Regions from separate parts of the Exiguobacterium sp. MMG028 genome, predicted to be linked through region 2. Evidence: a T-box and tRNA genes for the amino acid it is inferred to sense, from the RefSeq annotation. Region 2 holds a T-box; the other holds one or more tRNA genes.
What was found. The T-box of region 2 lies ahead of glyQ (glycine--tRNA ligase subunit alpha). A T-box ahead of a tRNA ligase gene usually reads a tRNA of that ligase, here a tRNA-Gly.
Positions count from the first base shown of each region.

Region 1: it has a tRNA-Gly gene. The T-box ahead of glyQ (glycine--tRNA ligase subunit alpha) is inferred to sense a tRNA for this amino acid. The anticodon was not compared.

Region 1 covers NZ_JAQJIN010000004.1:102,111-118,238, forward strand. Annotated here, with positions in the region: gene PJK55_RS12770 (SH3 domain-containing protein) at 1-924, shown strand, start outside; gene PJK55_RS12775 (DUF3805 domain-containing protein) at 968-1,381, opposite strand; gene PJK55_RS12780 (hypothetical protein) at 1,378-1,932, opposite strand; gene PJK55_RS12785 (hypothetical protein) at 1,935-2,294, opposite strand; tRNA gene PJK55_RS12790 (tRNA-Gly) at 2,425-2,498, shown strand; tRNA gene PJK55_RS12795 (tRNA-Gly) at 2,513-2,586, shown strand; gene PJK55_RS12800 (MBL fold metallo-hydrolase) at 2,743-3,543, shown strand; gene PJK55_RS12805 (DUF3006 domain-containing protein) at 3,951-4,157, shown strand; gene PJK55_RS12810 (TlpA family protein disulfide reductase) at 4,207-4,773, opposite strand; gene PJK55_RS12815 (aldose 1-epimerase family protein) at 4,848-5,702, shown strand; gene PJK55_RS12820 (PspC domain-containing protein) at 5,740-5,958, opposite strand; gene PJK55_RS12825 (NAD(P)-binding oxidoreductase) at 5,979-6,686, opposite strand; gene PJK55_RS12830 (LCP family protein) at 6,766-7,989, opposite strand; gene PJK55_RS12835 (hypothetical protein) at 8,186-9,100, shown strand; gene PJK55_RS12840 (hypothetical protein) at 9,286-9,513, opposite strand; gene PJK55_RS12845 (hypothetical protein) at 9,788-10,657, shown strand; gene PJK55_RS12850 (hypothetical protein) at 10,724-11,095, opposite strand; gene PJK55_RS12855 (VOC family protein) at 11,198-11,611, shown strand; gene PJK55_RS12860 (NAD(P)/FAD-dependent oxidoreductase) at 11,624-12,670, opposite strand; gene PJK55_RS12865 (methyltransferase family protein) at 12,850-13,404, shown strand; gene PJK55_RS12870 (DUF368 domain-containing protein) at 13,439-14,248, opposite strand; gene PJK55_RS12875 (GNAT family N-acetyltransferase) at 14,322-14,897, opposite strand; gene PJK55_RS12880 (sugar nucleotide-binding protein) at 14,998-15,747, shown strand; gene PJK55_RS12885 (cytochrome P450) at 15,804-16,128, opposite strand, start outside.
Region 2 covers NZ_JAQJIN010000001.1:289,999-306,126, reverse strand. Annotated here, with positions in the region: gene dnaG (DNA primase) at 1-302, opposite strand, end outside; gene PJK55_RS01635 (pyruvate, water dikinase regulatory protein) at 430-1,272, opposite strand; gene PJK55_RS01630 (helix-turn-helix transcriptional regulator) at 1,259-1,888, opposite strand; gene glyS (glycine--tRNA ligase subunit beta) at 1,909-3,963, opposite strand; gene glyQ (glycine--tRNA ligase subunit alpha) at 3,956-4,849, opposite strand; T-box leader at 4,915-5,094, opposite strand; gene recO (DNA repair protein RecO) at 5,145-5,894, opposite strand; gene era (GTPase Era) at 5,898-6,806, opposite strand; gene PJK55_RS01605 (diacylglycerol kinase family protein) at 6,837-7,184, opposite strand; gene ybeY (rRNA maturation RNase YbeY) at 7,181-7,657, opposite strand; gene PJK55_RS01595 (HD family phosphohydrolase) at 7,635-9,722, opposite strand; gene PJK55_RS01590 (PhoH family protein) at 9,764-10,720, opposite strand; gene PJK55_RS01585 (hypothetical protein) at 10,855-11,277, opposite strand; gene floA (flotillin-like protein FloA) at 11,283-12,269, opposite strand; gene PJK55_RS01575 (NfeD family protein) at 12,266-12,805, opposite strand; gene PJK55_RS01570 (GatB/YqeY domain-containing protein) at 12,911-13,360, opposite strand; gene rpsU (30S ribosomal protein S21) at 13,395-13,589, opposite strand; gene deoC (deoxyribose-phosphate aldolase) at 13,664-14,329, opposite strand; gene rarD (EamA family transporter RarD) at 14,409-15,287, opposite strand; gene PJK55_RS01550 (bifunctional cystathionine gamma-lyase/homocysteine desulfhydrase) at 15,396-16,128, opposite strand, start outside.

The DNA of each region.
Region 1 (16,128 bases), on a different contig from region 2:
GAAGGAGTAGGACGTGTTAAAGTCGGCACTACGGTTTGGTTGAAAGTCCGATATAATTCTTCGACAGGTTATATTCAGGCAAAAGATTTAATTGGAACAGCTTCTGCTCTTCAAACAACGAATAACGATGCTTTTTCTTATGGAAAACTACACACTGGAGAAATTGTGAAAGTAACTGGACAAATCGGAAATTTCTACTCAATCGAATATCGTCGTCCTTCAGGCTACAACGTTCAAGTGTACGATCAAATCTGGCGTCGAGCATCTTTGAATGAAATCACTTCGTATATTGATCCTTCAAAAATTGATATCAACTCTCAATCATTTTATCAATTTTTAAATCTTTCAAAGAGTGCTGGCACCACTTCAACTACACTAAATAAAGTTCTTGCGTCTAAAGGAACTCTCCATGGTCAAGGGCAAGCTTTTGTGGATGCTGGTAAACAATACAATATAAACGAGGTATATCTATTATCACATGCGCTCCATGAGACAGGGAACGGTACTTCACTACTTGCTTCCGGTGTTCCTGTAGATAAGGATGGAAACGCCCTAATTAATTCAAAGGGAGAACGTATCTATCCAGAACGCCCTGTTGCCAAAACCGTATACAATATGTATGGGATTAAAGCAACAGACAGCGACCCTCTTGGAAATGGAGCCAAATATGCTTTCGAACAGAAATGGTTTTCTCCAAAAGAAGCTATTATTGGCGGAGCCTATTGGATTGGTTCTAGCTACATTAATCATCCAACTTACAAACAAAACACACTTTATAAGATGCGTTATAACCCTGATTCTCCAGGCACGCATCAATATGCAACGAATATTGCTTGGGCAGATATTCAAACGAGACAGATCTATGACGTCTATCAATCGCTCGATGCCTATACACTTAATTTCGATGTTCCAAAATATCAATAAAAAAAATGAGACACGCGCCTCTAACTTGGCGTCGTGTCTCATTTTATGTCCATTCGACTGAGTCGATGATCGATTCAATCTCCATTTTTTCATTCGTCACTTGATCGGCAACGTACGTCATGAATAAAAGGCGTTTTCCGTCCGTCAAAGACCAGACATCTAAATGCATCCCATCTTCGATGCCGCTCGCATAAGCCGTCGTCATGTCACCTGTCTCGTCAGTCACGCTTGGCGCAATTTTTACGTCGATTGGGAACTCTCCTAAAAAGGTGTTTAACTCGCGTAAGACAGCTTCTCTTGGTTCTTGTGAATCCTCAGACTCATAGATGGAGATTTGAAGCGTTCCTTGCGCATCCTCTTCTGTTGAATAGAAGCTCACGTAGTCTTCTTCTTCACTGTATTCGTAATGTTCCGGATACGTCAGGCGGAACCACCCATCAATTTCATACTCTTTCATGCTGTTTTCTCCTTTACTTGCTTAAATGCCAGTCCTGTGACCATTTTTGCTTGTAGTGCATATTTTAGTCGTTCGGTCACATACAGACGTTGGCTATTTACATCTTGGGCAATCATATGTCCAAATAAGTTCATTCGAACCGTTTGATTAGATAGGAAATAGAATCGATCCGTACTCAACGGGCGAAATTCGTTCGAGTGTTCGAGGTATTCGATTTCAAAGCGTCGGAGCACATTAAGCGCGCAATACCGATCCGTCTTCCCTGTACTTGTATGAAGCTCGACACGGACGAGCTGAACGTCATATGGACAGACATTCATAAAGATTGGACTGACTCGCTCATGAATCAAGAGGATGCCCATATCGGTTTCAATCAGATCAGGTAAAGACCCTTCATCTTGCGAAATGCTCAATACGACATACGGCCGGTTCGATGGTGCGAGCAATTCGCCTTTGTAAAATCGAAATCGCTGAATTCCTGTTAGAACCCGGGCCCGCCAAGCACTCCCTCGTGCTTCCGCTTCCATTCGATACAACCTCTCTTCACTCACGCTTACTCCCCCTTCACTTGTTTGAGCGCATCGACGAATGTTTCCCATTCTAGGTTGTCACAAACAACCTTATTTTCCAATCCCCATTCTTCATCGATTGTCAAACGTACTTCGTTCGATTCAGGGTGACGTATAATTCGAAGATTCCCAATTTGAATCGAATCAAGAGCAATATTAAATGTATGACTCGGCAATCCGACCCACTTGACCCGATTCGAACGTAACACGACATACCATTCGTTGTCATGATGAATCGAGAACGTCCAGCTTCGAAGAGACACTGTTTGATCCGTTTGTTTGGACTGCTTCAACATTCGAAATCCTTCGCCCATCAGTTGTAAATATGATTTTCGTTCACTCATATTTGATTTCTCCCCTTTTTTCTATTATCTTCGTTGTGGACAGGATTCTGCAACCTAAAAAGTTTTTTAAAAAAGGGTTTGCAAATAGAATCTGATATGCTATTATATCAAAGTAACGTTAAGACGTAACGCGGGTGTAGTTTAATGGTAAAACCTCAGCCTTCCAAGCTGATGACGAGGGTTCGATTCCCTTCACCCGCTCCATATTTTTTCTTCATGCGGGTGTAGTTTAATGGTAAAACCTCAGCCTTCCAAGCTGATGACGAGAGTTCGATTCTCTTCACCCGCTCCAATATCGACATATACGCGAGAACCTCTCGCACACATACAATGCACGGTTGAGACCTTGCAAAAGCAGAAAGTCTTCTGACTTTCTGCTTTTTTGTTGTTCCATTGATTGTTTTGGGGAAAAGAGTGAATGACTCTAATCAGATGAGGAGGAACTCTTTTGATTCAAGCGAAACTTCAATCATTCACGATTTATGAAAGTGCATTGATGCGAACGACATCCACCTTGATCGATACACCAGACGCCATTCTTTTGATTGACCCTACGTGGCTTCCTGAAGAAATTGCCACGATTCGTCGGGATATCGAGCTAAGACGCGATGATCGCCCACTTTACGTCATCTTCACCCATCATCATTTCGACCATATTATCGGGGCTTATGGTTTTAAGGATGCGACAACGATTGCCTCACAGGCATTTGTAGATGCCGACTCGTCCGATCAGCTCGATGAGATTCGCGAGTTCTATGAACAGCACTACATCGATCGCCCGATTCAAAAGCCTGATATCGATATCGTGGTCCAACCGAATCAGACACTTCTACTTGGATCGTTACCCGTTACGTTCATCCCGACACCGGGTCATGATGCAACTCACCTATCTGTTCTAATCGAGCCGATGCACCTACTCGTATGCGGAGATTACGGTTCGAATATCGAGCCACCTTTTATCGAGCATGATCCGACCGCATATCTCGAAACATTACAAACGTTGCAAACTCTCATTTATGAACATGAAGTTCAATGGTTCGTGCCTGGACATGGTGACCTATGCGACAATCGTAGCCAAATGATTGAACGTTTGAGTGCGGCAGAAGAATACATCTTAGCACTTCCCGAAGAGCGCCACTGGTCTCCTATGTGGCCAGAACATTCTTTTTTCGACCGTGTCCATGAACGTAATCGAAAAATGGTGGAACAAAAAGAGACCGATCGCCGGTCTCGTCAACAAGACTATTAAAAAATCGCAACGTCTCCCCAAGACGTTGCGATCTCCCCCTATGTAGACCTATTTCTTTGTGACGCGTTCTGAGCGGACCGTGAACATACGGTCAACCCCATAGATCGTTACTCCCGTCAGAGCGAGTAACCCAATCATTGCAGAAGAAAACATGACCATCCCCCCATTGTTCACAGTTTCGTCATAATCACCCCGTGCTTTCATTATAGAAGACCATTTTAAAAAAAGAAAGCGTTTTCTTCAAACTTCCTTCACATTTATCAAATTTATCCTCTTGCGTTTCTTGGAATAACTTCCCTTGTCCGATTGGACAGACACTCGTAAAAATGTGTAGCTTTTGTGGAATGTGGGAATACATGATGTAAGGATAAAAAGAGACAGAAGCTGCTCGTCGAGGAGGAAGAGGCATGATTAAGTACGGTACATTGGTGCGAATCGAGGGAAAATATGCCGTATTGAGATGGAATAACGGCTCAAGTTTCATTCCTAGACGATTCTTACCTTCCGAAGCACGTGTTGGTGATACAATCATTCGAGACAATCATCATTATTATCTTGAAGAAGATATGACCCCAAATTTTGATGCATTGATCAAGCAACACTATAAAAGCTGAACGATCTGCCCTCCCATTAAGGGCAGATCGTTCAGCTTTTTTTGAAATATCACATTGACGTCTTTTCAATCTGTTGCTGAATCCACGCTTCGTCGACGGGACCCGTCTGCTTCGCCACAATGACTCCTTGTTCATCTAACACGTACGTTGTCGGTAGCGCGACGACACGATACTGTTGCTCTACGACCGCTTCTTCATCTAACAAGATTGGAAAATCAACCGGGTACTCCTGTAAAAAAGCCTCGACGTCCGCTTTTCCTCGTCGTTCATTTTTGGTGACATTCACACCGAGAACCGGAATGCCTGTCGCTTCTTCAAACGAAACCAGTTCAGGGAACTCATCTCGACAAGGCGGGCACCAAGAAGCCCAAAAATTAATGACTACCGGCTGTCCTTGGAACTGTGAAAGGGTCAGACTCTCCCCCTCTAGCGTATTCAAGGTGAATTCCGGAGCTTGTTGCCCCACTTCGAGCCCTCCTAATACCGATTCATTTTGGACGATTGGAACCGCTTCTTCTTTCTTTTGTGTCGTCATATATTCTTCGTAGCCCTTGTAGGCAAGCCCAGCAATCAATAGAAGGATGAGCGTTCCGATTACGATTCTTTGTAAGCGCATCATTTACCCCTTGTTTGTTTTACTTAAGATTTCTACACTTAACTTATCACAAACCGTAAAGGAGCGTATGTATTGTGCAACTTCAAAACAAAAATGTTCAGATTACGTTAAAGGCACAGGGTGCTGAGATGACTAGTTGGAAAGTAGACGAAACGGAATACTTATGGCAAGGTGATCCTACGTACTGGGGACGACAGGCCCCCATTCTTTTCCCGATTGTCGGGCGATTATTGGATGATCAATATGTATATGAAGGCAACACGTATACGATGAGTCAACACGGCTTTGCTCGTGATGCGATTTTCGACATCGAATCATCGACTGAAACTTCCGTTCGTTTCACCTTGAGAGATACGCCTGAATCACGTCAACATTACCCTTTCCCGTTTACTCTGAACGTATCGTATCAACTTGTAGGAGAAGAAGTCATTGTCACCTATCGTGTCCATAACCCGGGTGAAACCATGTTACCGTTCAGTATCGGTGGTCATCCCGCATTCAACATCCCTTTCAAGGGTGGTGCGTTCGAGGACTATACGATCGACTTCGGAGAAGTACGTACACTTGACCGCTATCTATTAGAGGGACCGTATTTGACAGGGGCCTATCAACCACTAGGTGATCGGCAATACATTCCGCTTACCCATTCCCTATTTGACGACGATGCATTGATTTTCGAAAATGTGGAGTACGCTGCACTACGTCATCAGCCGTCAGGCACGGCAATCGTGATGGAAAGCCCTTCATTTACTCACTTTGGCATTTGGTCACCACCCCATAAGGATGCTCCATTCGTTTGTCTTGAACCGTGGTTCGGTCACGCAGATTATAAAGGACACCGAAAAGATTTTCTACACAAAGAAGGAGTTCAACTCCTTGCCCCAGACGAGACGTTCGAAGCAAGCTACACCTTATACATCGAAAAATAAAAGCAATCCGACAGTCATGTCGGATTGCTTTTTTTCGTTAAAAACGATCTTCTTGTTCCGCCTCATATTCTGATGGCGGCTTTTTCATGATGATGGCCAGAACGATATAAATCAGAAGCCCTGGACCACCTAATAGTGCCATTGCCACAAACAGAACACGCATGATTGTGACGTCCACTCCTAAATAGTTCCCGAGCCCCGAACAGACTCCGGCAATCATTTTATTATTCTGATCTTTATACAATTTTCGTTCCATGTCATCTTCTCCTCAACTCGTTATGATCGTTGTGGTCGGCGTAACGTCGTTCTACCTCCGTTTGCCACTTCTCCACGGCCTTCAAAATCAAGCGCTTCATTAATCGGCGTACTACCCGACTTGATTTCGATTCGGCGACCGTATAATCCACGGTTGTCAAGAGATGCAGAGATGACAGTCGCGACATCTGTCTCGGAAATCGTCGCACCGTCCGCATCGTTCAAGTCTTCAGATGCTTCGATGGAACCTTTACTCGGTTCATCGACAATGGTCACTGGGCAAATGATCGTATAGTTCAAACCGCTATGTTCGATGTATTCGTCGGCGGCGTTGTTTGCTGACAGAAAGTTAAAGAGTTCTTTTGGTGCGGCATTCGGTTGGTCCGCGCCATATGCACTGAGCAAGACGACGTGACGTACTCGTTCTTTTTTAGCAGCATCAATCGCGTTCATCGCGACGTTTCGGTCGAGCAGTTCAATCTCGGTACTCGATCCGTCTGCGCCGGCAGTCGCCGCAATGATGACTGCATCTTGTCCACTTGTCGCCTCATGAACTTTTTTCTCAAGTTCTTTCTCGACATCAACCGTCAATACGTGCGCACCCATTTTCTCGTACTCTGCTTGTAGTTCAGGATAACGAATTAAAGCGGTCACTTGATGGGTTTTCGCTAGACTTTTCAATACACGTTTCCCGATCTTTCCTGTTGCTCCAATGACTAATACTTTCATTCAAATTTCCCTCCTCAAAAGAGTAGTTCATTTGTTTAAAATTCCTCTTTCAAGTCAGAATCAAACCCTTTTCTTAAAATTATCTGACCGTGCCCCACATCGATAAATCGAGGGCGTCCCGAATGGATTGCACACTCTCTTCTAAAGGTTCGTAGTAATAGACATTGTTGATGTAGGCATCTTGTCCTTCAACTTGCATCTTATTCACGTCCGGGTTCGAGATCATCGTCAGACCGACAGACGCCATTTGTAAGACATTCATCTCAAGACCCATTTCCTCTTTCATGAAACGATACGTTGCCGGAATCTTCGTCCAGCCCGAAGGACTAGCCAATTTCTCAGCGACGGCTGTCATGACTTCGGTTTGACGATTCGAACGGGCACCGTCCGTATCCGACTTACGGTGTCTCGCATAGGCAAGTGCCATGTCTCCATCCATCGCGTAAGAGACACCTTCCGTATACTCATACGTCTGGTTGAACCCTTTCTCACTGAATGAATGCGTTGCTGTCACATTGACACCACCAATCAAATCGATCAATTCCATGAACGACTCAAATGTGATCACGACTTGTCCGTCAACTGACGCATCGGTCAGTCCTTCAACAGCACCTACCGTACACGTTGCACCACCATAAGCGAAAGCATGGGTGATTTTATCGCCATCCCGGTCTGGCTCACATGGAATGGCCGTATACGTATCGCGTGGAATCGACACGTTTTGAACAGTACGTGAACGAGGGACAAATTCCATCAATTGTAGAGAATCTGTGCGGGACCCCGAGAGGGATTCCCCCACCCGTGCGTCACTTCCCATAATGAGGAACGTGAACGGGGAAGTCGCCACATATCCTCCAACAAGTAGCATCAAAATGAGAAAAACGGCCACTTTCCCTTTCCATTTACGCTTTCGTTTATTTGTTGGTTTTGGTGATTGGTCGACTTCACGTTTTGATGGTTTTGACGGATTGGACGGTCTCGATTGCTGCGCAGCATGATTTGACTTAGGTCGAGACGTTTTGCGCTTTGGTTTTGAGAATGACAGCATTCGAGGCATCCGTTTTCGCCGGTTTTTCGATGTTCCCTGATTTGGTTTCGACGACTCTGACGATTTTTCGTTTAAGAAAGGATGCTCCGATTGAGGAGGTGTTCCTTCGTGTTGTCGATTTCGTTCGGAAACTTCATTTATATTTGGTCGCTCGTTCGATGATTGCTCATCATTCAAACGAGACGCTTCACGTTCTTGTTGTTCGAGTTCGCGCTTTCTACGTTCTACACGCGATAAACGTTGATCATCTTTCATATTTTCAATCCTCAACTTTATCAATTTTTCTCTATTATCCCGAACCCGCATTGATCTGACAACGTTTCTGAGGAAAATCCGTCTTAAGCATGAGACCATATGATTGTTTCAGATGAAATCCGGGAAAGGAATATTAATTGGTGTCTGCCCAAATCAGAGATGCATACAACAAGTATGAATGAAAGGAGGAGAGCTGATGCGCATCGGAAAATTACGCATGCTGTTGGAGCAATATGGTGAGGCGACGTTACGTGATTTATTGGTCGAGATGTATCGTCATACTCCAAAAGATGTGATTGATGATCAAGACTTTGATTTTATGATCAGCCAGTTCACACGCTATAAAGAAAAAAAACATTCGGAAGAGCGTCATTCGCTCTCACAAACGATTACGTTAGCTGAACGTTTTGTCGATTCAGCATATGAACATTTATATATTCGTCCCAATCAAGTCATGTCCGACCGTGATCAAAAAAATTGGTATATCCACGCCAAAAAAATCATCCGTGATTTAGCCCACTATGCCGAAGAATATACTGAGGCACGCACGATGTATGAAGAGATGTTTTATCTTCTGTCAACGTCAGCCGGAGAAGAACCTCTCTTTTCAACGAGCGACCCGTTTCGCCTATTGAAAATCTCACAAGTCACGATGCTCCAAAAACTCATCCACTACTACCAACTAGACGCACCCATTGATACCGTCTGGATTGACCGCGCTTTATATACTGCCCTCCACGTGCCAAAAGACGTGGATTCCACACGAATCGACTTATTATCAACCTTGCCGATTGAACACAGCCAAGCCAACACGAGAAAGATTCTTCACGCACGCATTCTCAAACTGTGTGAGCGGATGTTGGAAAAATCCCAGACAGAAGATACCGCACTTGAAAACTATCAAGCTCTTAAAATGTTAGAGCTCCGCCTCCTCGTCGCCGAAGGAAATTTACAAGAAGCCGAACAGAAGCTATTTTCAGAGTATATCCCTTTCTTTTCACATCGTTCCGAACCGTTCCGTGTCTACGTCGATTTCTTAGAGAGCCATGGCCATACGGATGAAACAAAACGATTAAAACGATTAGCAAAAGAAAAACGTATTCGATTTTAGATAGACAAAAAAGGGAGTCAATCGATGACATCGGTTGACTCCAATACATGATATGAACGAGGGGTGTTCATTTGAAAAGGAGGACAGAAAGTTGGTGCAGAACTTTCTTCCTACACATATAAGTATAAAGTAACGATTGTAACCGTTACCAAATGACTTATTGCATTTTTGTGAACGTTTTCACGTTATTCGATCGTATTCATAATTCCTAAACCGACGACTGATAATAATACGATTAATACGAAGACATACACCATCTCATTGGGTGATTGAAATCCTTCGTGAATTTCTACCTCTTCTTCGACAATGATGTTCTCATGAATCACTACTGGTTCTGTTTCGGCCATAACCGTCGTGGGCGCACCAATCATGAACAACATAGATACGAGAATCAGTTGATAAATATATTTCATCATAAACTCCTAATTGATTGGTTTCATTGTGATTAAGTATATCATGTCTTCGACGCACGTCACGTCTGACATTTGACGAAACTCACAGATCCATCAGCGTAACTAATCAGTTTTTCTGAATCGGATGCTTACAATCTATTTAATTTCATGTTTTTATGAAAGTTGTTGATTATTTTCATCAATCAGGTTTCATGAGAATGCCATACAACTTCAAGTGAGATAGCGCTTACAATTTAATTGTACTTATTAACTCATTCAGAAAGAAGGATTCTCCTTGAAACGAGCACTACGCTTTGTAGAATGTAGGCAATTACCTATTCAGAAACGTATCTCTATTCAAACATTATACCCTTTATCAAAGACACCCCCGCTTCTTTCCTTGCCTCCCCATCATCACGTGTATAGCGCCTTAAATAAAGATATACCGTTAGCTGCATTCTTTGCGAACGACGAACATCTAGAAGCGTTCCAAATCATTCAACTCTCAAAGGTGTCATATATTGATCGTCATATGTTTCGCGGGTTACTTGACCGAGTCATGTATGAACGAAGTCGAGAAACCACACACCCGATTACGTATTATCTTCAGGAAGAGGACTATCATAATCAAGATAAGCTTCGAATATATGAGGCAACTGGGTTTCAAGTATTCCATCAAACGAATACGTATCACTTGCCATTCATTCCTTGTGAGAAAGTATCGCATACGTACTGGACACTTGAATTGATGGATTACTCACGAAGAGCGGATTGGCTCACTTTTCGTAATGCGCATTGTCATGTCTTACCGGGCGCCATCCCGATGACGGATGAACAATTCGCACATGAAACTCGGCAACAAACACTGTTCTACACATTAAACTGGTGTCACCAACCAATCGGAATCATGAAAGTACGACTACATATGTATCACGTGTGCGTCCAAGAAATTCAATTAGATTGTGACGAGTCTATGTTGCGGGATGCCCTTTCCTTTCTTCAACAAAAGTTTTACGATGCATTCAGATATATCGACGAGGCTCGTATTTCTACGACCAACCTGCAATCTGACTTGAATTTTGCACTTCGAAAGCAAGGTGCTCAAGTATCGTCAGGCGGGATATATATGCTTACACAACAAGTGCTACCGACTCCACTCTATTGATCAATAAAAAAGACGTCGATTGTATCAACTCGTTCTCACACGAAAAAGTTGTTCATTCGACGTCTTTTATTCTGCAGCAGTTGTCGACTCCATCGCCAAAGGCGGCATTTCCTTAAACAGTTCTGTCCGAAGTCCCGTGTCTCTCAAATCGAGCGATTCAATCCGATCAAATTTGATTTGGCGATCTACGACACTGAACCAATACGTGATGTTCGGTTCATCCTTGAAACGAATCGCATAATTCGATCCATTCAAATGAAAATCGACCTCGGTAGACAGCAACTCCGTCGGACCAATCTGTTTATGGGTGGTTAACCGTTCGAGCACAACTTGCTCTTCATTGATGCGATAATCGACAAACGTCGCAAGCGAGAGTCCAAACACAAATGATACTAGGGCGAACATGCCCACCAATCCCATTGTGATTTTTCCGTTCATTTCGCTGTCCCTCCCTCTCTTATTATATCGGATATGGTCGAAACGTTGTGAAGTGACATTTTGTTCAACTTTAGGCAAACTGAAGGTTGAGGAGGAATGTTTATGCAAATCGATCATACTGGAATCGCCGTCCGTGATTTAGACGAAGCGATCACATTTTATACAACTGTGCTTGGTGGAGAACTGATTGACCGTTATACGAATACAGCCATTGGGGTGGAAACCGAGCTAGCTGTCATTCACATCGGCGAGGATGTCATCGAATTGTTGCGCCCAACAAGTAATACGAGTCCGATCGCTCGTTTCATGAAAGCACGAGGAAAAGGCGTCCATCATATCGCATATCGTGTAGAAGATTTAGACATCGCCATCGCTACACACAAACAAAATGGCATCACTTTTTTAGAAGACACACTACGTACGACCGCAAAGGGTCGCCGTTTGATCTATATGGACCCACGTCATTCGGGCGGTGTCATCACCGAGCTTTGTGATTATCCTACGCAAAAGCAGTAAGAGACGTCGCTCTTACTGCTTCAAGAAAGTATTTTCTATGATTTGACGGTTCTTTTCTTTTAGACGTTCGTTATGAGAAGAGACCATTGCCGTAGCGGTCGCATTCGGGTCAATATACGTTTTGGCCCGATTCACCGCATTCGCCGCATCTTGGAATGCCCCTGCAATCAAATGGACCTTTCCTTCATGCGTCAGAATATCACCTGCAGCATATAATCCCGGAACGGACGATTCACTCCCCGCGTTTCCTTTCACATAAAATCCATTGACCATTTCGACGTTCAATTCACTGTCCCGAAGGAGTTCCGCATCTTGTTCATACCCGTGATTGATGACGACCTCATCGACATCGACCACACTTGTTTCTCCCGTGTCAATCTGTGTTAACAGCACTTGCTGAATCGATTGCCCATCATGAGAAATCAAGTCCGTGACTTTTGACTGGGGGCAACAATCGACTCGGCTTTCTTTAATCTTCTCGACTTGCGCTTCATGACCTCCGAGCTCTTCTTTTCGATAAACCAAAATGACTTGCTCCGCAATCGGTTCGAGTGCATTGGCCCAATCGACGGCACTATTTCCACCACCTGAAATCAAGACTCGCTTCCCTTTAAATCGTTCTAGTGACTTCACCGTATAATGAAGGTTTGACAATTCAAATCGCTCTGCTCCGCTGATTTCGATCTTATGTGGTTTCAGAATACCGCTCCCGGTTGCGACGATCACCGTTTTGGATACGTGATGACCATTCGACGTATCGATTCCGAATAATCCATCCTGACGTTTTGAAATCGACTCCACTTTCTCCCCTAGGATGACTGTCGGCGAAAAGGTGAGGCCTTGTTGGACGAGTTGATCGATCAGATTTGCTCCCGCCGTCGGAAGGAGCCCCCCTACATCCCACACCATTTTTTCTGGATAAACGTGCAGCTTTCCACCTAGTTGAGGTTGAAATTCGATTATTTTTGTTTTCATGCCTCGTAATCCACTATAAAAAGCAGCATATAATCCTGCCGGACCCCCACCGATAATCGTCACGTCGAATTGTTCTTCGCCCATCGTCGTATCCTTCCCTTCTATGTAGATGATCTACTCACCTTAAAAATGATAATCATTCTCATTAGATGATAACTCGTTTCTTTGTCTTTTACAAACTTTTTCCCAACACCATTCGCCTTTGGTTTTTCTTCATCAAAGGTCGGGTAAGGAAAGATGAATCAAAAGGAAGGATGTGCGCTATGGAGTGGATGGATCTTGCATTGATCATCGTGTCCTGTTTTTGGCTTGTGGAGACATGGAAATTTCGTAATCGAAAAGAGGCAACGGACGGTTCCGTCGAGCGAAAAAGCTTTTATTTCGTAGCGTCGACGATGATTGTCATGTTCTCTTTGTCTATCATCTATTCAATCTTTGTTGAGGCGCGTCCATCAATGGCTCAACGCATACTTGCTCTTTCGTTTTACATAGCGGGTGTATCATTACGGTATTGGGGAATTTTCCACCTTCGTCATCAATTCACCCGACACGTTGTCGTTCGTCCTCAAGACGAACTCGTCAGCTCTGGTCCCTATCGTTTCTTACGCCATCCCTTATACACAGGTTTACTATTCATTACGTTAGGGTTCTCATTGTATTTTCTTCATTGGGCAGTCGCTTTGATCGGTACCGGTCTTACGGCTCTTGCGTTACTATATCGGATTCGGATTGAGGAAGGGATGCTGACCCGTCACTTCGGTCAATCGTATGTATCATGGTCAAAGTCACGCAAACGATTATTTCCGTTTATCTATTAAAAAGGAGTCCGGTGATCCCGGACTCCTTGCTGTTTTATACGGAGTAACGACTGAGCAATCGGACGACAACAATCCCTGCGATGAACGCAATGACACTGAGTCCCCACATGAGCCCCGTAGCCGGCACTCCTGGAAATACAACGGCGAGCGAACCCACTACCAATCCGATGATGACCGAAAACGTCATTCCTGGGAAATTCGCCAACAAATAGCGAATCACCTTACTACTGACAATAAAGCCGACCGCAACGCCTGCCCCAACACTTCCGATAATGAGCAAATTGAAGTTCGAGATGGCGCTGATCACTGTCGGATACACCCCAATCAGCAACAACACGAATGACCCGCTGATTCCAGGAAGTAACATTGCCATACTTCCTAACCACCCAGACAAGAACAAGAGGAGTGCTGTCCCAAAGGTAACGTCCGTAATGATAGACGAATCAACCGGATTGAGAAACGCCATGCTCGCTACGAGTACCGTTGCTACAATCATGGCAATCACATGAATGGGACGAATCGATGCACGTGACTTAAACTCTACAAAAAGTAACGGAATGATCCCTAAAATCAATCCGATAAAGAAGAATTGTGTCGGTGCATAATACTCGAGCAACAAATACTCGATAATTCGACTTAAGGCGATGATGGCTGTTCCCATCCCAATCGCTAGCGGAATTAAGAAACCAATATACTTTTTCCAATATCGGCTGAATACACCGCTGATTGCTTCAATCAATTGATCATAGATGCCTAAAATAACTGCGATGGTACCGCCGCTTACACCAGGAATCAAATCACTCGTTCCCATGGCCATTCCCCGCCAAATATTCTTCCACTCCATAATGTATCTCCTTTACATATATCTTTCCTCAAGCACTTAGTATAGTCGAGAACGAGCGTTTGCGCATCCGCTTTTAGACCGAGAAAGGAGTCGAGCGTGTCTCTTTTTTCATATAGTCAAAACGAGATCCCGAAATCATAATTTCCTTTTCTTTGTGGAATCCGAGTCGCGTATACAAACGATGAGCCGCTTGATTGTCTTGATCCACGTTCAAGGTGACGGCCGGGACACCACGTTCTGCCGCGACAGTACAGATCTGTTCAATCAACTTCGTTCCGATGCCACGACCACCATACGCCTCTAGTACAGCGAGTGAATCGATGTATTGAACGAACCCCTCCGTCTCAACATCTAATTCCACTTTGCTCCCATGCGCCGTTAACCATTCCCGAATCGGGCGATCTAATGCTTCCGCCTCGTCCCCTCGATACGAAATGATCATTCCCGCCACTTCCCCTTCTACATCGGCGACCCATATATTTTCATGGCTTAAACGATTCTTCGGTTTTTCCACCCACATCGCCAATCGCTCTAATACTTCATCGGTATTCGTTGACCCAGTCAACGTATACGCGATGTCATGAATCGCCTGATACATGAGCGGTGCGATTTGTGTACAATCTTGCTTCGTTGCTTGTCGAATATTCATCATTGATCCCTCCATCACCTAGTCTAGCATAGGCAAACACCTCGATTGTTTGTCCACGCCCGTTTTGTGGCATGATATAGAGAGAAAGGGGCGAAATAAAATGAAAGCAATCATTACTGGAATGAACGGCACGGTAGCACCGGTTGTTGCCGAAGCGTTACAGCGTCATGGCATTGAGGGGATTGCATGGAATCGTGAGCAAGTGTCCACGACAGACGAGCAGGAGATGCGACAATTCATTGAAAGCATCCGCCCGGACTATTTTTTACATATCGGTATGGGACCGGTTGAATGGGCCGAGACGCTCGCTCGTTTATGTGGGCAGATGAAGATTCCGTTCTTGTTCACGAGTACAGTGTCGATTTTTTCAGATGATGTGACTGGACCGATTTCACCGGACACGGCGCCAGATGCTGAAGATGACTACGGAAAGTATAAACGTGACTGCGAACGAGCCATCGTTCGTGTCAACCCGGGTGCTCAGATTGTTCGTCTTGGATGGCAGATTGGGGATGAAGCCGGATCGAACAATATGATGGACTATTTTACAAACGAGATGAAACAACGAGGGGTCATACAAGCGAGTGAGCATTGGTATCCATCTTGCTCATTTTTACCGGATACAGCGGAAGCTTTATTCGAAATCTTGACGAAACGCGGACCCGGCATCTATCAGCTAAACGGGAATGCGAACTATTCGCTTTATGACATTGCCGTCGGACTAAAAGAGCTTCATGACGCCGATTGGCAGATTGAATGCACGGATGAACCGAAACGGGATAACCGAATGATTGACCCTTCCGTCCCAATTCGTCCGATTTCAAAACGTCTCAATTTACAAACGAAATAAACCGCACTCCATACTAAACGCCTACTCCATCAAGAGTAGGCGTTTACTTATTCGATTCATTTTACATCAGTCAAACGCAGTTTACTTTTCGGTAGACTCGGCATATCAACGAAGCTATAACTCAAATCTTGAGGAGGAACGGTATACGAGAACTCCTCCGTAAACAATTCAATGACTTGTTCTAGAATCGCAATCGTCACATGCTCCCCTGCACAACGATGTCCAAAATCTACATCTCCTCCTCCTTGCGGGATAAAATTGAACGGACTCTCCTTCCAGTCCATAAAGCGAGCAGGATTAAATTGATCGGGTTCAGCCCAAATCGCAGAGTCGTGGTTCGTTCCATAGAGATCAAGGAGCGTCAGTGTTCCTTCCGTAAAC
Region 2 (16,128 bases):
CCTTGTATACCGTCTACTGAAATATTCGCGCGCGTTGCTAAGCGCTCGACTGTCTCAGGAAAAGATAATCCTTCCGTCTCCATCACGAACGTGAACACGTTCCCTCCGGCACCACAACCGAAGCAGTGATACATCCCTTTTTCAGGTGAAACGGAAAAAGACGGTGAGTTTTCGGAATGAAATGGACATAACCCGACAAGCCGATGCCCTTGTTTCTTTAATTCGACACGCTCGCCAATCAATTCGACGATATCTGTCGCTTGCTTCACTTCTGCGATGACTTCATCTGGTATCCGTGGCATCTTGACCACTCCCTGTTTCCAATCTCGCAACGAAACGGAACGCTCATCACGTTCCGTTTCACTGTACTGTCAATACTCTATTATACCCTCTCAAAGCAACGATTACTAATTGAAACACTTATGCACATTAGTCGTCTTTTGATTGTTCGAGATGACGTAAGATAATACCCGCCGTCTCTTCGACCGCCTTGTTCGTCACATCGATCACATCACAACCGATTCGTTCATAAATCCCGCGAGCATATTCGAGTTCTCGGTTGATTCGTTCAAGTTGTGCGTAGTCCGCTTCCGGTTTCAAACCGAGTGACTTGAGGCGCTCCATTCGAATCGAAATCAACTTCTCTGGAGAGATGATTAACCCGACACACCGTTCTGCCGGTAAGTCGAATAACTCCTCTGGAGGTCGTGATTCTGGTACGAGCGGGACGTTCGCGACTTTATATCGCTTCAATGCTAAATATTGAGACAGTGGTGTCTTCGATGTTCGTGAGACGCCGACAAGTACGATGTCGGCTTTCTTCAGACCACGCGGGTCTCGACCATCGTCATATTTGACGGCAAATTCCATCGCTTCGATTTTGCGGAAATAATCATCGTCCAAGCGATAGATGAGTCCCGGTTTTTCACGTGGGGCTTCTTTCAGTTGTCCCGATAAGACATCGAGTAAATCACCAAGCAAGTCAACCGTCTTGACCTGGTGTTCTTCCCCGAGCCTCATGAGAAGCGCGCGATGTTCTTCATTGACGAGCGTGAATGCAATGATTGCGTGTTGCGCCTTCGCTTGTGTAACCACATCGATAATCGTCTGCTCATCCTCAACGAATGGGATTCGGAGCGTTTCGATTGCATTCTCATGGAATTGGATACTCGCTGCTCGGACGACGAGCTCACATGTCTCTCCGACCGAGTCACTTACCACAAAAACGAGTTGTTTCGTAGTCAAATCGGTTTCCTCCTCAAATCGACTCATCGTTCGCTAACGCAATGAGCACCTTCGTCATGTTCGTTTTCGTCATCCGACCGAGAACAATCAATTTGCCATCCTTCTCTTCAACGACAGGCATTGCATCGATTTGCTTCTCAATCAATTTCATTCCCGCACGAATCAATGTCTCGCTTTTCTCGCAAACCGTGATATTCGGCATGCGTGTCATGATGACGTTGACCGGCAATTGATCTAAATCTTGATTCCCAATTGCTGCGCGGAGGAGGTCTTTACGTGACAGTACTCCTACGAGTTCTCTGTCACGTCCGACAACGAACAGCGAGCCCACATCTTCTAAGAAGAGCGTGACAATCGCATCGTATACCGTCATCTCATCCCGAACGACTTTCGCAGAGGACATAAAATCTCCGACCGTTAAGGAATCTAGCTTTTCGCGGAGCATCGACGAATTCCGTTTGCCAACGAACGTGTAGCCGACGCGAGGCCTTGCTTCAAGTATTCCTGTCATCGTCAAAATCGCAAGATCTGGACGCAAGGTCGCACGCGTCAGCGATAATTCCTGCGCGATTTGCTCCCCTGTAATCGGTCCATTTTCTTTTACAATCTCGACGATTTTTTGTTGGCGTTCATTCAGTTGCATAGCCAACCCCCTCTAGTTTGTTAGAGTACGAGCGCGTTGAAGTCTGCGACACTCTTAATCGTCGTAGCAAGTCGGTTCATTTCGTGGAGTCGGTTTTGGCGTACCGCCTCGTCATCACTCATGACCATTGTATGTTCGAAATACATCATAATTGGTGATTCAAGCGTCTGAAGAAGTTGAAGCGCTTTGTTGTAGTCTCCTGTTTGAACGGCAGTCATCGCTTCAGGAGCAGTCTGTTCGATCGCTTCATGTAATGCAACCTCTTGGTCGTTTTCAAACAATGACGGATCGACGTCTCCTGGCTCACCTTTTTTCGAGATATTGACGACGCGTGACAATTGCTCGATCAATGACTTCGCGTCCGTCGAAACGAATTGTTGAATCGCATGTGCACGAGCATCAAGACGGTCCACCGTAAGCGTAGTCGTCAACACGGCATCAATCACGTCATAGCGAACCTGCTGTTCTTGCAAGCGATATTTCAAGCGAAGTGTAAAGAACTCCACGAGCTGTGCCTTGACTTGTTCTTTATCGGCTTCATAGAGTCCTGCCTCCAGTTGTAATTCGACAACTTTCGAAAGAAGTTTGTCGATTGAGAGATCGATCTTCCAATCCCCAAGGATTTGTACGACCCCTTGTGCTTGCCGACGAAGTGCGAACGGATCTTGTGAACCACTCGGGATCATGCCGATACCAAAGAACGCAGCAATCGAATCGAGCTTATCTGCGAGAGCAAGCACGGCACCTGTTGCCGTCTCCGGAGACGAATCACCAGCGAAACGTGGCATGTAGTGCTCACGAATCGCCGCAGCTACTTCCTTGTCCTCACCTTGTTGAAGGGCATACTTCTCACCCATGATTCCTTGAAGCTCTGTGAACTCGTAAACCATCTGGCTGACAAGATCAAACTTATGAATCGCACCAGCACGATTTACTTTTTCAAGGTCCGCATCAAACAAAGGAGCAAGGGCTTGTGCGATTTCGGTCACACGTCGCGCTTTCGCACCAGTCGTTCCTAATTTTTCGTGGAAAACGATTCGGTCGAGACGTGCAAGCTGATCATCGATTTTTGTCTTCTTGTCTTCTTCGTAGAAGAAGACCGCATCCGCAAGACGCGCACGGATGACCTTTTCGTTCCCACGTGCGACGTTTTCAAGATGATCGGCGTTCCCGTTTCGAACGGTAACGAAATAGTTTTTCAACGTTCCATCAACATATACCGGGAAATAGCGCTGGTGCTCTTTCATCGTTGTAATGAGAACTTCTTCCGGTAATTCAAGATACGTCTCATCAAATTCACCAAAGAGGGCAGTCGGCCACTCGACTAAGTTCGTGACTTCCTCTAACAAGTCGGCATCAAGCGGAATCGTCCACCCTTGATTTGTCGCAAGCGTTTGAATTTGACGTTCGATTTCGGCTTTACGTGTCTCGTAGCTTGCCATGACAAATGCAGCCTCTAGCGCTTTCACATATTCAGCAGGTGACTCGACGACGACATCTCCCTTGCTGAGGAAACGGTGACCTCTCGTCACATTCCCTGTTTTCACGCCTTCAATCGTAAAGTCGATGACGTCTTGACCGGAGAGGGCAATCAACCAACGAATCGGACGCATGTAGCGTAAACTGCTCGTTCCCCACTTCATGTTTTTCGGGAACGTCAAGCTCCGAACGACATCTTCAAGGCCATTCAATAACGACATCGTATCTTGACCCGCCTCATGACGTTCTGCGAAGACGTATTCAACACCTTTTTCTTCGGCGAAGTATAAGTCTTCTACTGTTAATCCACGACCACGAGCAAAGCCTTCTGCCGCTTTCGACCAGTTCCCTTCAGCGTCTTGAGCAATCTTCTTCGCAGGCCCACGAAGGGTTTCCGTCAAGTCTTGTTGTGTTTCTGCCACGTCGCGAACGATTACAGCTAAACGACGAGGTGTAGAATACACATCGATTGAACCAAATTCAACACGCGCTTCTTTCAAGAACGCATCGATGCGCTCTGCCAATTGCTTCTCTGAGCGCAAGACGTATTGAGCCGGTAATTCTTCTAATCCAATCTCTAGTAAAAGGTCACGCATTCAAGTCACCTGCTTTCTCTTGTTTCAAAAGCGGGAAGTCAAGGCGTTCCCGTTCTTCGATAAATTTAGCAGCACATGCACGTGACATATTACGGACGCGTTGGATGAATCCAGTACGTTCTGTCACGGAAATCGCACCTTTTGCGTCTAACAAGTTGAACGTATGTGAACATTTCAAAATGTAATCGTACGCAGGGAAGACGAGATTTTCTTCGAGAGCACGTTTTGCTTCCTTCTCATATGTGTCAAATAGCGTGAAGAGCATATCGACATCTGATAACTCGAACGTATATTTCGAATGTTCGAACTCAGGCTGGTAGAAGATGTCTCCATACTTAAATCCATCCGTCCAAACGAGGTCGAATACGCTCTCGACTTCCTGAATGTACGAAGCGAGGCGTTCGAGACCGTATGTGATTTCAACTGCAATCGGGTCACACTCAATTCCCCCGACTTGTTGGAAATACGTGAATTGCGTGATTTCCATCCCGTTCAGCCATACTTCCCAACCGAGACCGGCTGCTCCGAATGTCGGGTTTTCCCAGTTATCTTCGACGAAGCGGATGTCATGCTCGAGCGGGTTGATTCCAATCAACTCGAGACTTTCTAAGTACAACTCTTGGATGTTGCTCGGCGACGGTTTCATGATCACCTGGAACTGATGGTGTTGATACAGGCGGTTCGGGTTCTCCCCATAACGTCCGTCAGCCGGGCGGCGTGACGGTTCCGTGTAACAAACGTTCCAAGGCTCTGGACCAAGGCTTCGAAGGAACGTCATCGGGTTCATCGTCCCTGCTCCTTTTTCCACATCGTACGCTTGCATCGTCAAACAGCCTTTCGATGCCCAAAAGTTTTGTAGCGTGAGAATAATCTCTTGCACAGTCATGTGCTTCATAAATGACACCTCCAATAGTATTGAAACGACAAAAAAACGCCCCTATGTGCCTAGCACATAGGGACGGGATTGATTCCCGCGGTTCCACCCTACTTGCCCCAACAACGGGGCCACTCTTAAAAGATGTGGGCGCTCTGGAATCGCCATTCACTCTTCTCATGACGCTCGGCTCACACCACCCCGAACTCGCTTTATTCATGACAGAAAGAGTTACTTTTTTCCTTCATCGCGCACGCTATTTCATTTGTCTAATCGTAACTCATCGTATCGAATTCAGTTTGAAAAGTCAATCCTCATTCAGATGAAGCCGGATCATTTGGTCGAGCACTCGTTTCGTCTTCAATCGGAGTCCGCTATATGACTCCATGTATACATCAAAGAGTTGACGCAAGAGGAGTCTAGAGTCGTTCGATAACGGTACGTTCCGAAATTCTGACAGTTCGTGTTTACTCATCAAGTAAAGCAATTTGGCGAGACGTTCTGATAATGGAACCGCTCCCTCTTCTCGATGCCGCCCACATAAAAAACCGCCAGAAGCGACCGAGAAATACATCGGGTCCGTCACGTCCCCACAGCGGACACACCCTGTCAGCACAGGAGAAACACCTAGAAGATGCAAGATACGCAGTTCGAGATGATGGGTGATCACATCTGCGTCCATGCCCGCATTCAATGCTTGAAGCGCATCCTGTAAAATCCGAAAGAGCGGACGATTTTGTACCCGATCCTCGACAGACCGGTCGACGAGCTCTAACCAATACATGGCGTACGCCATCCGATCGACATCTTTCCGGATTTCCGGATAGGACGTCATAACATCGGATGATTTTAACTGAGCGAGCCCACGGCTAGAGGGGAAAATATACACACCTTCTACAAACGGTTGGCTCGAGGCATGAAACCGACTCCCCGGTTTTTTTGCGCCTCGTGCCATAATCGCAACTTTGCCAAGCTCTTCTGAAAACAATGTCACGACTTTATTCGATTCACCATAATTGACGGTACGAATGACGATTCCCGTGACTTTTTGTAACATGGCTTAATACTCGTCGTCGCGGAAACCGAGGTCACGAAGCTGACCCATCTTGTTACGCCAGTCTTTCTGTACTTTGACCCAAAGGTTCAAGTACACTTTCGTGCCGAGAAGTGCCTCGATGTCTTGACGAGCATCTGTCCCGATTTCACGGAGCATCGTCCCTTTTTTCCCGATGATGATTCCTTTTTGTGAATCGCGTTCCACCATGATGACGGCTTCAACATCAATCATCTCCGAGTTATCACGTTTCTTGATTGATTCGATTGCCACAGCGATCGAATGCGGGACTTCGTCTCGCGTCTTATGCAACACTTTTTCGCGAATCATCTCTGAGATGATAAATCGCTCCGGGTGGTCCGTCACTTGATCAGCCGGGTAGTACATCGGTCCTTCAGGTAACAATTTCTTAATTTCTCCTAGGAGTGGTTCGACGTTATTACCTTGTAATGCCGAGATTGGCACATATGCTGCGAAGTCCAATTCATTTGTATATTGCTCAATCACTTTCGGCAGTTCATCCGGGTGAATCAAGTCGATTTTATTCATCACCAAAATGATAGGTGTGTCGAGTCCTTTCAATTTTTCAATGATGAAATCATCTCCGGCACCACGAGGTTCCGTCACGTTCACCATGAAAAGAATCGCATCGACTTCGCGAAGGGCGTTCGTCGCCACTTTCATCATGAAGTCGCCGAGGCGGTGTTTCGGTTTATGGATTCCCGGTGTATCGATGAAAATGATTTGAGAATCATCCGTCGTATATACACCTTGTACTTTATTTCGTGTCGTTTGTGGTTTATCCGACATGATGGCAATCTTTTGACCGATCACGCGGTTAAGGAATGTCGATTTCCCGACGTTCGGCCGACCAATGATCGACACGAAACCAGATTTAAAATCTTCTTGATACATAATGCACCTGCTTTCTCAATTTCAGAACTCTTAGTATAGCACGTTCCATAGCCTTGGACCGAATATAATGAGTGCTGTCACAGCCGCTCCGACTGAAGCGACGAGGACGGCACCCGCGGCCACGTCTTTCGCCTGCTTCGCGAGCGGATGGACATCTTTTGTGACAAGGTCGACCGCCCGTTCGATTGCCGTGTTCATGAGCTCTAAACTCAGGACTAGTGTCACCCAGGCAAGGAGGACGAGATTTTCCATCCTTGTCGTTTGTAGCCAAATCGCGACAGCAAATACGAGCAGGGCGGATATGAGATGGACACGCATATTCCGTTCTGTCCGAATGGCATGGAGGATTCCCTCACATGCCACACGAAACGGTCTCACACGTTGCCTCGCTTCAACTCGAAATGAGTGAGAACTTCCTCTTGTCTTGCGGTCATTTCCGCCTCTTCCTCTGGCGTCATATGGTCATATCCCAACAGATGGAGGAATCCATGGATGGCCAAGAAACCGAGTTCTCGCTCAAAGGAATGTCCGTAGTCCGCTGCTTGTTCGCGGCATCGTTCCACCGAGATGACCAAGTCTCCGAGGAGATGCGGTTCGTCCTCATCGAGTGTGAAGTCCATTTCGTCTTCGCCCATCTCATCAAAGGCAAAGCTGATTACATCAGTCGGGGCATCTTTGCCTCTCCATTCCCGGTTCACCTCATGGATTTCTTCATTCGTTAAATAGGTGACCGACAATTCACTCGGTTCTTCTACCTCTTCTAATTGTGCGGCATGTTTCAGAATCGACTCGACAAGCTCGATTTGAGACACCGTCAACAATTCATGTTCATCGTTCGAGATGATTTGCATGTAGTTCTCCCTCTTTCTTTAGTTCTGGATATTCAATTCGCTCGTGGAACAAGCCCGTCAACGTCTCGCATGCGCTCTCACCGACGCGCCAAATTTCTTTTGTCGTCAAATCGCAGTCTTCAAACTGTCCGTCTGCCAGTTTATCACGGATGATGGCACGAACGAGCATCCGGATTTTCTCCGGAGTCGGTTGTTTTTGCGAACGAACGGCCGCTTCGATTGAGTCGACAATCATGACGACCGCCGCTTCACGTGTTTGAGGCTTTGGACCAGGATAACGATATCGGGACTCCACCACTTCTTTCTCCTGATCTTCTTTCGCTTTGACAAAGAAGTATTTCAATAAAGATGTACCATGATGTTGTTCAGCAATATCGATGATTTCCTTTGGTAGTTTATAGCGTCTCAATAGATCGGCCCCGTCATAAGGGTGAGCCATGATGATGTCAGCGGACTCTTCTGGTGTCAGACGATCGTGCGGATTTCCTCCACCTTGCTGATTTTCAATGAAGTGAAGAGGACGTTCCGTTTTCCCAAGGTCGTGGTAATAACTCGCCACTCTCGCGAGTAAACCGTCCGCCCCAATGGCTTCACATGCCGATTCCGCCAAGTTTGCCACCATCATACTATGGTGATACGTGCCAGGCGCTTCCATCAAGAGCTTTCGGAGCAATGGATGTGTCGGACTCATCAATTCGACGAGTCGACCAGACGACAAGACGCCAAACCATGGCTCTAGGAAGGGCAAGAATCCAAATGTCAAAACGATGGACAACAGGGCACTGATGACGGCGAACCCAGATAGGTACATCGCCATTTCCCAAGTCACTTGAACGTTTCGCAATAAGAGCAACGCGATGACCATGATGATATTCACGATGCCGAGTAAGACGCCCGACAAAAACAAGCGTTTCCGCTGAATTTTTGGTTCGACTAAAAAGACGGCTAAGAAACTTCCGGTCGCGACATATACCAATGTCATGAAGTTCGTGCTTTGTCCGAATGTGACGACGATACTCCCCGCAATCATGGTAATGAACGCCGATGCGAGGGCGACACGCTCGTCAATCAAGATACGTAGTAATAATACGACGAAGGCGGTCGGTGCCAAAAGATAAGCATACGTCGTGTAGTCGACGCCGATGTATCCGACGCCAAAGAAGATACCGAGTTGTAACAGAAGCAACCCATAGACGGTCACTAATATTTTCGGGCTTAGTAATAGATCTTTGATTTTCGAGCGGATAAGCATGAATAAGAAACCGCCCGTCAATAATCCGCTCAATAAGAATGATCCGAACAGTGGAGCGAGTGACCGGTTTGGATCGATCGCTCCAGTGAGTTCTAGCTTCCGATAAATCTCACGCGTGACGACTTCTCCTTGGCTGACAAGGAGTTGCCCTTCTTGGATGATGACAGGGTCGACCGCATCGACGGCTTCTTGTTCTTTCTGACGAGTCGCCTCAGAATCAAACACATAGTTCGGAACGATGAGTTCATCGCTTAGTGTTTTTGCGATCGCACGGAATTCAAACGAGAGTGGTGATTGATCGACGATTGCAGCCGCGCGGTCTCTGGCCGCTGCGACCGCTTCATTACTCGTCTCAATCCGATCATCCATCACTTGTTGCAAAGCCGTCACCGTCACGTCTTCAACGGTTTGGCGCGTATCTTCCGTCGCCTCAAGGAGTGAGTTCAGTTCTTCGTCCGCGAGTACCCCGCTCGCTTCCGTCGAGTTCAGACGGTTTTTAATATCTGCAAGTTCCGTCTCTTCGTCGGTCTGGTCGAACGCTGCGAACAACTGCTCGACTTTAGCAATCTGTTGGTCGGAAAATTCCCGGCGAAGCGAAAACTGACTGCCGACACCATTTGTGACTTCTTGCTTCAACCGTTCAGTCGCCACCCGGTCCTCGACCGTAATCGGAGACCGAATGTCCTGTTCGGCAATCCCTAACGGTTCCACACTGATAATGGATGGGCGCACGGTGAAGTATAAAATGGCACCTAGTAAGAGAAAGAAAATCAACGAGATCGTCGCGACTGTCCAATGTTTGGCTTGCTGCATTCGTGCCCCCCCTTTCACGATAGTTGACCTCTCTAATATCCTTATGTGAGGTCTGTACTATAGGCGTTGATAATTTTCTTAACGAGTGGATGGCGGACGACGTCTGACGCACTGAAGTGTTCAAAGTGAATCCCATCCACACCCTCTAATAGTCGTAACGCCTCTTGTAAACCTGACGCCTTGCCTTTCGGTAAATCGACTTGTGTCAAATCCCCCGTGACCACCATCTTCGATCCGAAACCGAGTCGCGTCAAAAACATCTTCATTTGTTCTTTCGTCGTGTTTTGTGCCTCATCTAATATGACAAACGCATCTTCTAATGTACGTCCACGCATATAGGCGAGAGGAGCCACTTCGATTGTCCCTCGTTCTAATAAGCGATTCGTCTGTTCAACGCCGTAGACGTCGAATAAGGCATCATATAACGGTCGAAGGTAAGGATCCACTTTCTCTTTCAGATCACCTGGTAAAAAACCAAGGTTCTCACCTGCTTCAACGGCAGGTCGCGTCAAGATAATCCGTTTGACCTGACCTTCTTTTAACGCACGAGCTGCTAGTACGACTGCTAAATACGTTTTACCCGTTCCAGCCGGTCCGATTCCAAAGACGAGGTCTCGTCGTTCGATTGCACGAACATAGCGACTCTGCCCAACTGTTTTAGCACGAATCGGTTTTCCCTTGTTAGTAGTGAAGACGACACGCTCATAATGTTCGAGCAGTTCGTCTCCCTTTCCAACTTGGATATGTTGAATGACACTGATGGCGTCACTTTCGTTAAGACGTGCACCTTTTTTCACTAACGTCTGTAACGTGAGGATGACTTGTTTTGTCAATTCTAGTGCTTCTCCAGTATCGGCTTGGATAATCAATTCCTCGCCTCTTGGAATGAGTGCCACTTTCAATTCTGTCTCAATAGCTTGGAACACTTCATCTTTCGGTCCGAGTAAAGCTTGTGCTTCATTCGCATGTTCCATGACGAAAGGTATTTTATCAGTCATAATCAATGGATACGTTGCCCCCTCTAAATATCGGTTATTCCTCTTTTACTTTAGCACTATCACGCCTATCGTGAAAGAAAGACCGTGTATTTTCCCCATGCAAAAGGCAGTAACGCGAGGTTACTGCCTTTGCCTTACTTCTTTCGTTTCGAGACCGGAGGCTGTAATACCTCGCTCCAAATGACAGCTTCCCGCATTTGTTTTTTCGAAACTTTCAGTTGTCTCGGTTTGATTTCCTCCTGAATTGGAGGGATTTTCACCGCTTGTTCAAACTGCGCACTCACTTTCGGCATCTCGACTTGACGTTCCCGAGGCGCTGGTCGCTCTTCGGTACGCGCTACCCGTCGTCTCACCTTTTGTGGTGCTGGCTTTTGTTCTGATTCGGAGTCGTCAAACGCCGATTCAATTTCTTTCATCACGTCTCCGACCGAATCCAAGTAGCGTTTCAGTTCACTGCTCTGAGGACGGTCGCCTGAAGACGATGACTTTTCAAGCCGCTTCATCACCGCCGAGGCGATCCCAAAGGCTGCTAACAAAAGTACCCATAGTCCTTCCATATTTATCACTCACTATCTGATTCAGAATCGATAGGGGACCCGATCGCTTTTCGCATTTCCGTATCTGCTTGAACGTTCAAGTAATTCACGTAATCCATAACGCCGAGTTTACCGTTACGCAACGCTTCGGCCATCGCAAGTGGGACTTCCGCTTCGGCGCCGACAACTTTCGCACGCATTTCCTCTACAGAAGACTTCATTTCCTGTTCGCGAGCAATCGCCATCGCTCGGCGTTCTTCCGCCTTCGCTTGGGCAATCTTTTTATCTGCTTCGGCTTGGTCAGTCTGAAGGACCGCCCCGATGTTCTTACCGATATCGATATCTGCAATATCAATCGAGAGAATTTCAAACGCCGTACCTGAATCCAACCCTTTTGTGAGTACGGTACGTGAAATCATATCTGGGTTCTCAAGTACGTGCTTATGATTGTTTTGCGAACCGATTGTTGATACGACACCTTCCCCGACACGTGCGATAATCGTTTCTTCCCCTGCACCACCAACGAGACGATCGATATTGGCACGCACCGTAATACGCGCTTTCGCCTTCACTTCAATCCCGTCCATTGCCACACCGGCGATAAATGGTGTCTCAATGACTTTCGGGTTAACCGACATTTGTACGGCTTCAAGTACGTTACGTCCTGCCAAGTCAATGGCAGCGGCACGCTCGAACGATAATTCGATGTTTGCGCGGTGTGCCGCAATCAATGCGTTTACGACACGGTCAACATTACCACCCGCCAAGAAGTGACTTTCGAGTTGGTTCGTGTTTAAACCGAGACCGGCCTTGACTGCTTTAATCAGTGGGTTAACAATTTTTGATGGTACGACGCGGCGAAGGCGCATCCCGACCAATGTGAAAATCGAGACGTGTACACCCGCTGCGAATGAGCTGATCCATAATCCGATTGGTACAAACGTGAAGAAGACAGCAAGCGCAATCAATCCTCCACCTGTGATGAGTAACGTCGTCAATAGTTCTGGTGTCATTCTGTTACATCCTCCTTCGGTTCTATAAAGGTCCGAACGACAATCCGCCCTGAATCCACTTTATATACCTGAATTTTTGTCTGCTGATCGAGATAGCCACCCTCTGTCACGACGTCAATACGTTCTCCGTCGATTTCGGCAGTACCGGCCGGGCGAAGTGGTGTTAACGTCACACCGACTTTCCCGAGAAGTTGTTTACGGTCATCATGGGACAAGTAACCTTTTTCGGTCGATGTCGAATCCGTCAAAATCAACCCTTTATAAATGAGCGGACGATTCGTACTTAATCGGCGGTATGCCCAGAACCCAAGTCCAGTGAGCACCGCTGCTGCCAAACCGATGGAGAGCCATAGCTGACCGATTGTCGCACCCGCCATGATCAAACTGGCAACGACCGCTCCGATCCCAAGCAAACCGAACAATCCAAACCCTGCAACGAACACTTCAATTCCAAGAAGGACGACTCCGACAAAAAAGACTGTCAGAATCACTCCGAGACCAAATGTCATCGTCTTGCTACCCCCTTCCAAATTCAAAGCTATCTCCTATCTCTAGTGTATACGAAACAAGAATGAATGTGGTTTCAGAATACGCAAAAAAAAGCAGAAACTTTCGGTTTCCCGAAAAGTTCTGCTTTCTCATCAATTCGTCAATTGTTGTTTGACGATTCGGTTCACAAGACCACCGTCTGCCTTGCCTTTGACTTGCGGCATGACGACGCCCATCACCTTACCCATATCAGATGGAGCAGATGCATTCGTTTGAGCAATTGCTGCTTGGACGATCGCAGTCACTTCATCTTCTGAAAGTTGTTCAGGCATATAGGCTTCTAGGACGACAATCTCTTCTGCTACTTTGGAAGCAAGGTCTTCACGACCAGCGCTTTCGAATTCTCGGAGGGAGTCTCTGCGCTGTTTCATCTCTCGGTTGAGCACCGTGAGTTCCTCTTCCTCGGTAAGATCTTGACGGCCTAGTTTGATAGCCTCATTTTGGAGCGACGCTTTTACCATCCGGATCGTCGTGAGACGATCTTTTTGTTTAGCGCGCATGGCTTGCTTCATGTCGTCCGTCAAGCGTTCTTGAAGACTCATGAGCCAACACCCTCTCTACACAATGAAACTGGAATCAGAATTTCTTACGCTTACGCGCAGCTTCTGATTTCAATTTACGTTTTACGCTTGGCTTTTCGTAGTGACGACGTTTACGAACTTCGGCAAGTGTGCCATCTTTCGAAACACCGCGTTTGAAACGACGAAGAGCGTCTTCAAGCGATTCGTTTTTACGGACACGAGTTTCCACTAGTTTTCCCTCCCTCCGAATTACACGACTAAGGAAACGTGTTTCACACGTCATATCATATTATAGTGAAATTAAGTCGTGTGGTCAACCACTTATTAATAGTCGCTGTCTGAACGTCCGCCTGTGACGATTGCGATACCAGCTGAAGCACCGATGCGTGTCGCACCAGCTTCGATCATTGCTTTCGCGCCTTCGAAGTCACGAACACCGCCTGAAGCTTTTACGCCGAGGTCTGGTCCGACTGTTTCACGCATGAGACGAATGTCTTCGACCGTTGCGCCACCAGTTGAGAAACCAGTTGATGTTTTGACGAAATCTGCTCCAGCTTTCACTGAAAGTTCAGCAGCTTTCTTAATTTCTTCTTTTGTAAGCATGCAAGTTTCAAAGATGACCTTGACGAGTGTACCGTTTGCCGCTTCGACAACCGCACGAATGTCACGCTCTACGAGGTCGTAGTCGCCGTCCTTGAGTGCTGCGATATTGATGACCATATCGACTTCATCCGCACCGTTAGCGATCGCGTCTTTTGTTTCGAACGCTTTCACTTCAGGCGTGTTCGCTCCGAGTGGGAATCCGATGACTGTACATACTTTGACGTCGTCATCTGACTTAAGTTGCTCCGCAGCATATTTGACCCATGTCGGGTTGACACAGACACTTGCGAACTTATATTCGAGTGCCTCTGCACAAAGTTTTGTAACTTGATCTTTTGTTGTTTCAGCTTTTAAAGCTGTGTGGTCGATATAACGGGCTAATTCCATTATTCATTTCCTCCTCTGACAAATAAGTCTGACATCTAACATATTACCATGTTTTCTCGAGATGTAACAGCTTCCAAATTCAAATGAGTTGACGACGTTTACGAGCGACGACCCAACTGTTCCAACTGAAAAAGAAGATGGCTAGCCAAATACAAGTAAATGCGAAGACATGATACGCTGTGAACGGTTCATGATACATGACGACTCCGATAATCAGGCTGAGTGTTGGTGCGATAAATTGAAGGAATCCGACGAGTGTGAACGGGATATGTTGTGCCCCGTAACCAAACAAAAGAAGCGGAAGCGCCGTCACCACACCTGTTCCTAGCAATGCGACCCAAATCATCGGTGACATGTCGAAGGCAATCTGGTCCGTGACGACCTGATTGCTGAGAAAGATGAGCGCGACAGGAACGACTGCTAACGTCTCAATCCCAAGACTGACTGTTGAAGCGAGAGGTCGCCGTTTCTTCACCATTCCATAAAAACCAAACGTACTCGCTAATACGAACGAAATCCACGGAAACGAGCCATATCCAAGCGTCAAGACGAGGACGCCGATTGACGCGATCCCGACTGCCATCCATTGGACTCGGTTTAATGATTCCCGAAAGACGAGCACCCCTAACACCATACTGACAAGCGGATTAATGTAATAGCCGAGGGATGCCTCGATGATATAACCGTGATTGACAGCCCATATGTACACGAACCAGTTTGCACTGACGATGAATCCGTTCAACATGAACGCGTTTCGTGTGGCAGGGTGGCGAAGAGCGTAACCGAACTCTTTCCACTGATTCGTCCATCTTAATACGAGTAAAATAAATAAAAAGGACCAAACGATACGATGTGCCAAAATTTGCCCGCTCGGCACTTCTTGCAAAAACTTCCAATAGATTGGGAGGACGCCCCACATCACGTAGGCCCCGATTGTCGTCCATACTCCCTTGTTCACACGTTCACCCGCTCTCTTTCAAGATAAAAATAGTTTAGTCGATGAATGACTTCCGATACAAGGCTTTTGTTTCATGAAAAAAGGACGCGAAATCGCGTCCCTTACTGTTTATTGCTTTACCTGTTCGATGGCGGATAGAGCTTGTGCTAAATCTTCAACTAAATCATCGATATCTTCTAATCCAACTGAGATTCGAACGAGTCCGTCCGTGATCCCGAGTTCTGCACGTCGCTCAGCCGGAATCGACGCATGTGTCATACGAGCCGGAACACTGATCAAGCTTTCCACTGCACCTAGGCTCTCTGCGAGCGTGAAATACTTCGTCTTCGCGACCATCATTTCAGCCGCTTCGGCCGAACCGACGTCAAACGCAATCATGCCACCGAACCCACGCGCTTGCGACAAGTGGACGCGTTTCGCTTCTTCACTAGAGACACTCGGGTGAAGGACACGTGACACGTTCTCATTCGATTGTAAGAATTCAACCAACGCCCGTGCGTTCGATTCAATCTCTTCCATTCGAACGGCAAGTGTCTTGATTCCACGGACGACGAGGAAGCTGTCTTGAGGTCCGAGGACTGCACCGACTGAATTTTGTAGGAATGCCAACGCCTCTCCTTGTTCTTCCGTACGTGCGACGACTAAACCTGCCACGACGTCACTATGACCGCCTAAATATTTTGTAGCACTGTGTAAGACATAGTCGGCACCAAGGTCGATCGGATTTTGGAAGTAAGGTGTCATGAACGTGTTGTCTACGACGAGCAAGACATCTGCCTCATCCGCAATTGTGCGCATCGCTCGGATATCCGTCACGTTCAAGAGTGGATTTGTCGGTGTC